2 linked regions of the Marinoscillum sp. 108 genome follow. The protein of the gene in region 1 interacts with the protein of each later gene in a pairwise test. Links are inferred from orthologs where the notes say so. Each region holds a gene or a part of one and is shown on either strand. Other genes may lie near its edges.

Evidence for each region. The genes of interacting proteins can lie anywhere in the genome.
Region 2: the proteins of sucD (region 1) and sucC interact in binary tests that used the Escherichia coli proteins (3 or more experiments, as listed by UniProt). The link is inferred for Marinoscillum sp. 108 from one-to-one orthologs.

The regions. Positions count from the first base shown.
Region 1 is NZ_LR734811.1:92,221-95,939, reverse strand. The notes cover bases 748-3,719. They hold sucD (succinate--CoA ligase subunit alpha), read right to left. Parts: upstream 2,684-3,719; coding sequence 1,811-2,683; downstream 748-1,810. Other genes in these bases: GV030_RS15675 (HAD family hydrolase), read right to left, coding at 3,696-3,719; GV030_RS15680 (alpha/beta fold hydrolase), read left to right, coding at 2,826-3,695; GV030_RS15690 (O-acetylhomoserine aminocarboxypropyltransferase/cysteine synthase family protein), read right to left, coding at 748-1,339. Outside these bases: metX (homoserine O-acetyltransferase), read right to left, coding at 1-21; more of GV030_RS15690, read right to left, coding at 14-747. UniProt on the Escherichia coli protein: Succinyl-CoA synthetase functions in the citric acid cycle (TCA), coupling the hydrolysis of succinyl-CoA to the synthesis of either ATP or GTP and thus represents the only step of substrate-level phosphorylation in the TCA.
Region 2 is NZ_LR734808.1:2,379,835-2,383,175, reverse strand. Bases 374-3,341 are described here. They hold sucC (ADP-forming succinate--CoA ligase subunit beta), read right to left. Parts: upstream 2,480-3,341; coding sequence 1,268-2,479; downstream 374-1,267. Other genes in these bases: GV030_RS09485 (DMT family transporter), read left to right, coding at 3,335-3,341; GV030_RS09490 (ABC transporter ATP-binding protein), read left to right, coding at 2,688-3,338; GV030_RS09500 (DUF3575 domain-containing protein), read left to right, coding at 640-1,194. Also shown: ilvE (branched-chain-amino-acid transaminase), read right to left, coding at 1-241. UniProt on the Escherichia coli protein: Succinyl-CoA synthetase functions in the citric acid cycle (TCA), coupling the hydrolysis of succinyl-CoA to the synthesis of either ATP or GTP and thus represents the only step of substrate-level phosphorylation in the TCA.

The DNA of each region.
Region 1 (3,719 bases):
TTGTTCGATGGTATTAGGCATTAACTTGATTGTCTGCATATATTTTTTCGAAAGCCTGCTGGAAATCCGCTTTGATGTCATCGATGTGCTCGATGCCCAAAGAGACTCTGAGCAGGTTGGGAAGTACGCCCGCATTTAATTGTTCTTCATTGGATAATTGCTGGTGGGTGGTGGCCGCAGGCTGTATGATCAGCGTTTTGGCATCCCCCACATTGGCCAAATGACTGACCAACTCCAGATTATCTACTAGTTGTGTGGCCAACTCTTTTTCTCCCTTCAGGGTAAATGAGAGCACTCCACCAAACCCGTTTTTGAGGTATTTTTTGGCAAGCTCATGATAGCTGCTGCTTTTCAGACCCGGATAGTTGACGGTTTCTACCAATGGGTGCTGCTCCAGCCATTGCGCCAGTTCCAGTGCATTATCCACGGTACGCTGCACGCGCAGCGATAACGTTTCCAGTCCCTGCAAAAGCAAGAAGCTATTGAATGGGCTGAGTGCCGGTCCAAAATCTCTTAGACCTTCCACCCGGGCTCGGATAGCAAAGGCAATATTGGGCAGACCTAGCGGATTTCCTTCTCCAAACACATCCCAGAAGACCAATCCGTGATAGCCCTCAGAAGGCTCGGTAAACTGCGGGAATTTTCCATTGCCCCAGTTGAAGTTTCCGCCATCTATGATCACACCACCTATGCTTGTGCCATGGCCACCTATCCATTTGGTAGCCGAGGCAGTGACCACTGAAGCCCCATGCTCCAAAGGTCGAAAGAGGTAGCCACCAGCTCCAAAAGTATTGTCCACTATGAGTGGAATATTGTTTGCTTTGGCTACTGCCGCGATCGCCTCAAAATCAGGCACGTTGAAACCCGGATTGCCGATGGTTTCCAGATAAATGGCTTTGGTTTTCTCATCGATCAATTTCTCAAACTCTTCGGCCTGGTCGCTTTCAGCAAACTTCACTTTAATGCCGAGGCGCTTGAAGGCTACTTTAAACTGATTGTAAGTGCCGCCATAGAGAAATGAGCTGGACACAAAGTTGTCACCAGACTCCAGAATATTGCTGAGTGCGATAAACTGAGCAGCTTGCCCGGAGCCTACCGCCAATGCGGCCACTCCCCCTTCCAGTGCAGCGATACGCTTCTCGAATACATCATTGGTGGGATTCATGATCCGACTATAGATGTTTCCAAATTCCTTCAGGGCGAAAAGGTTAGCGCCGTGCTCGGAGTTTTTGAATCCGAATGAAGTAGTTTGATAAATAGGCACAGCCCGTGATCCTGTAGTGGGGTCTATTTCCTGGCCTGCGTGTAGTTGTAAGGTTTCAAATTTTAATGCTGACATGAGTGTATATTTTTTAAGATTCTAGAATAGTATATGGGGTATGCTTTTATGACCAAAGACAATACATGAATCGGCCTGCGGATTTTCCAATAACTAAAAGGAACAATACCTGCGGAATTAGCAGTAGTAACACATACAACAGAACCCTCTGTCGATCGGAGAATGTGAAATAGATAACCTTGCTTCAATGCTTGGCAAAAAAGCAGTTGCTTTCGCAAAAGTGTTTTTGTTGAATTTCATAACTATCAATTTATATATCAGGAATTAGCACCTTCCCGTTTAGGGTGGGGGTTGCTAGCGCTTCTTAGAGCCTGTCTCTCAGCGCTTCTTTATAAATCGATGCTTTATCGATTTGAGAGCACAAACGTAACACGGAAAAATTAGTTTGCAAAAAAAAAGAAGGGCAATAAAAAAATAAAGCCGGTCAGAAAATTCTGACCGGCTTATCTATATCTAATCGAACTAAAGTTATTAGCCCAATGCTTTTTTCATGACTTCCCCGATATCTGCAGGGGAGTTGACCACATGGATGCCATTGGCGGCCATGATCTTCATTTTGGCGGCAGCAGTGTCATCTGCGCCACCGATAATGGCTCCGGCATGGCCCATTCTTCTTCCGGGAGGTGCTGTTTGGCCGGCAATAAATCCTACTACAGGCTTTTTGTTGCCATTTTCTTTGATCCATTTGGCTGCCTCAGCTTCGTAGTTTCCACCGATTTCACCGATCATCACGATCCCTTCAGTCTCCGGATCCTCCATGAGCAACTGTACAGCATCTTTGGTAGAAGTACCGATGATAGGATCTCCTCCAATACCGATGGCGGTAGTAATACCCAATCCTGCTTTTACTACCTGATCGGCTGCTTCGTAGGTCAATGTTCCTGATTTAGAAACGATCCCAATATTTCCTTTCTTAAATACAAAACCTGGCATAATGCCCACTTTGGCTTCACCCGGAGTGATCACCCCAGGGCAGTTTGGCCCTACCAGTTTGGCTCCTCTGGCAATGGCGTAAGGTTTGGCTTTCATCATGTCCTTCACAGGAATACCCTCTGTGATGGTGATGATAACCTTGATGCCTGCATCAGCAGCTTCCATGATGGCATCAGCAGCGAATGCTGGTGGCACGAAGATGATAGATACGTCAGCACCTGTTGCATCTACGGCATCCTTCACAGTATTAAACACAGGTTTGTCCAGGTGGCTTTGTCCACCTTTGCCTGGAGTTACGCCTCCTACTACATTCGTGCCGTACTCAATCATTTGAGTGGCGTGGAAGGTTCCTTCAGTGCCGGTAAAGCCCTGTACGATTATTTTAGAATTTTTATTAACTAGAACGCTCATTTTGGATTGGTTTCTATTTGAGTTGCAAAAATATTTGAAATGGACACATTGCCAAACGGATTGTGAATATAAAGTATTATAATACATTTGCGGCAGTCAGATGTCATCCGCCACATCGGCAAATTCAGTATAAAAACAAGGCATGCATAAGGCTGAAGGGTTTCAGATCATTTCGGAGGATAAAACTAAAATAAGCGCTACGCTTTTTTCAGGGGATGCCAAAAGCGCACATCTGATCATCGTGAGCCCTGCAGCAGGGGCCCCTCAGCGCTACTACAAAGGGTTTGCAGACTACGCTTGCCAATACAAAGAATTTGATGTGATCACTTTTGACTATCGGGGGATAGGAGACTCGCTGCACAGCTCGGTCAAAGACGAGCGCTGCAAAATGAGCGACTGGGGGGACAAAGACCTCAATAGCGTGATTGCCTGGGCGAATAAAAAATATGATAAAATTTTCCTGATAGGTCACAGTGTGGCGGGGCAGATTTTTCCAAAGGCGGCCAACAACGGACGCATTAGATCAGCTTACTTTGTGGGGTCTCAATCTGCCTATAATGGACACTGGAAGGGCTTTTGGTGGCTGTATGTACTGATTTTCTGGTATATTTTAATACCCACCACTGTGGCCATCTACCGCTACTTGCCGGGCTGGACCATGGGTGGAAAAATAGATATCCCCAGGAATGCGGCACTCGAGTGGAGAAAGTGGGGAACCCACCCTCAGGGCGTATTGCAGGGGAGTAAGGAGATGGCCCAAAAATTTGATGCGGTAAAGATCCCGGTGCATTTTGTGAATATTCAGGATGATAAACTGCTGGCACCTTCGGCCGCTACACAGGCCCTGATGCATTATTATCGAAATGCCGTGACCACTTTTCAGTTTATCAAACCAAAAGATCTGGGATTTGAAAAAATTGGCCATTTTGGCTTTTTCAAAAAGAAGTTTGCCAGGAAGCTCTGGCCAATGCCCATCTTCTTCTTCACTCAGTTTTTAAATAAATTTGATTGATTAGTCCCCAGAAAGGATAAATCG
Region 2 (3,341 bases), on another replicon or contig:
TGATGAGGTCTTCAATGGGGTAGGGTATTTTTAAGAAAACCTTTTCGGCGGCTTTATGCAGCCTTTTGAAGTGCTCGGCAGGTTTGAAGATGTTGAACCCATTACCATTGTTATAGGACCTCAACCCATCAAAAACGCCTGTGCCATAGTGGAGGGTCTGATCAAAAAGGCTGGCTTTTGCGTCCTTGGCCTTGATCCATTCCCCATCCAAAAATACTTCTGTACGATCGTCGTAGTACATGGTCAATTTGATTAAAAAAAAGCGCCATTCCGTGTTAGGAATGGCGCTTTGTGTTTATTTTATATTTTCTGCTAAACACAGCCATTCCCATTCCTAATCACAGTGGTGACCAGAATAATAATTGGTACAATGACAATATTTAGGTTGATTCTTTTCATTATTCGAAATCAAAGCTAATATATAAGCCAGCAAATTGACAACCTACCTCTTCGATTTTTTTACAGAAATAATAATAATTACGATATCAAAGAAGATTGATTTTTGAATCAAGCTCAGTATTGGTTCAAATTGAGTATTTCCACCTTCTTTTATCTACGATGTTTAGTGGTTAGATTCAAGGGCATAAGTCGTTCTGGCATGGCATTTGTTTTTCCCCGGCCAAACAAACTTATATACTTATGAAAAAGGTTCTAACCTCATTTTTTCTCATTGCAGTATTTGGAATGACCAGTGTATCCGCACAGGATGCTGAAAAGAAGAATACGCTAAAAGCCAACCCAATGGGTCTGATTATCGGGCTTGGCAAGATCAACTACGAGCGCAAGCTTGGTGATGCCAGCTCTGCTCAGCTTGGCGTTTCTTACTTCAGCTATTCCTCTGATGGCACCTCGTTTTCAGGACTTGGTTTGTTGCCAGAGTATCGGTTTTATGTGACCAAGGAAGCGCTTGATGGATTTTATCTGGCTCCCTTTATGAAGTATAACAATTTCACATTGAAGAATGATGAGGAAGACTTCAAAGGCAGCTTGAATGCATACAGATTTGGAGCCAAGGCTGGTTTTCAGTGGCTGATGGGTAAGCGCAAGAGCTTCGTGATGGATCTGGCGTTCGGCGGCAAGTACTCAGATTTTAATCTGAAAGTAAAAGAAGGCAGCGAAGATGATTTTGATAATGAAAATCTGTTCCAGGGCTTTAGTCCGGAATTGCACTTTGCGATCGGTTACGCATTCTAATGATCCAGCTTAGATTGCATAAAAAAAGGCTTCCAGTAACCTGGAAGCCTTTTTTTGTTTTGATATGTAAGTCTTACGCCAGTACTTGTTTTACTTTCTCAGCGGCATCTTTGAGTACAATGGCAGATGTTACCTTCAGCCCTGACTCTTCGATGATTTTCGCACCTTCTTCGGCGTTGGTGCCTTGCAGACGTACAATGATCGGTACTCTGATGTCTCCGATGCTCTTGTAAGCTTCTACCACACCATTGGCTACCCGGTCGCATCTCACAATACCACCAAAGATGTTAATGAGAATGGCTTTTACATTAGGGTCTTTCAGGATGATTCTGAAACCGGCCTCTACCGTTTGTGCATTGGCCCCACCCCCTACATCCAGGAAGTTGGCAGGCTCACCACCTGATAGCTTGATGATGTCCATAGTAGCCATGGCCAAACCAGCTCCGTTCACCATGCAGCCTACGTTTCCGTCAAGCTTCACATAGTTCAGCCCATTTTGGCCAGCTTCTACTTCCAAAGGATCTTCTTCCGACAGATCTCTCATTTCGGCAATGTCTTTGTGGCGATACAGGGCATTGTCGTCCACGTTGACCTTAGCATCTACTGCCAGGATTTTGTTGTCTGATGTTTTGAGTACCGGGTTGATCTCAAACTGAGAGCTATCAGTAGCTTCGTATGCTTTGTAAAGGTTGAAAATGAATTTCACCATTTCCTTGAATGCCTGACCTTCCAGTCCAAGGGCGAATGCCACTTTTCGGGCCTGAAATCCTTGCAAACCGACAGCAGGATCGATCCATTCTTTGACGATCTTCTCAGGAGTCTCTTCAGCCACTGTTTCGATATCCATACCGCCTTCTGTAGAAGCCATGATGACGTTACATCCTTTTGCACGATCAAGCAAAATAGAGAGGTAATATTCTTTTGGCTCAGACTCGCCAGGGTAGTACACATCCTGTGCAATCAATATCTTGTTGACTTTTTTGCCTTCAGGTCCGGTTTGGTGTGTGACCAGCGTACCGCCCAGGATGGCGTCAGCTTTGGGCTTTACCTCTGCCAAACCTTTTGCCAATACCACTCCATTGGATCCGGTTTCGTTAATTTTTCCCTTGCCGCGTCCACCAGCGTGGATTTGTGCCTTTATCACATACCATTCTGTTCCGGTTTCTCTGTTGAGTTCTTTGGCTGCTTCATGGGCTTTTTCTGGGGTATCAGCTACGATTCCTTCCTGGATGGTTACACCATAGCTTTTCAATATCTCTTTAGCTTGATATTCGTGGATGTTCATGCTGTCTGAATTTTCTTGCGAATCTACGGCAAACGGCTTGCTTATTCAACCGAATGGCATTGAAAGTTCAGTAGATCGGGGACAATATGAGTGAAAAGTGAGTGACCACATATTGCTTTCAGCGAGGAGGGGTCTGATATGAGGGGATCCAATGACTAAACCGTAAAAAGGGAGGTTATCAACTAAAGAACATCTATATATTTGCGGCATGCTAAAAGCTGAGGGCCTGTATAAAGCATATGGAAAGCTTCCCGTCCTGAAGGGAATAGACCTCCACATCAGAGAAGGGGAGATTGTTTCTATCGTAGGGGCATCGGGTGCAGGCAAGAGTACCTTGCTGCATTTGCTGGGTACGTTGGATTCGCCTGAAAAAGGAAAAATTTTCATCAGCAATACCGACGTTTTTCAGCTCAACCAACAGAAACTGGCTGGTTTTAGAAATAAGCACATTGGATTTATTTTTCAGTTTCACAACCTGCTACCCGAATTTTCAGCACTGGAAAATGTGATGATTCCCGGGCTCATCGCTAAGCGATCAGGTACAGAGGTCAAACGTAGGGCGATGGAGCTGCTGGGGCTACTAGGGCTGTTGGAGCGAAAAGATCATAAGCCAGGCGAACTCTCAGGTGGAGAGCAGCAGCGTGTATCTGTAGCGCGTGCACTGATCAATGACCCTTCCATTGTATTTGCTGATGAGCCCAGTGGAAACCTGGATTCCAAAAATGCAGATGAACTGCATCAGCTATTTTTTGATCTAAGAAAGGAGCTTAACCAGACTTTTGTGATTGTCACCCACAATAAAGAATTGGCGGAGATGGCAGACCGAAAGCTGGAGATTGAAGATGGGGTGATCCTGTGAAGG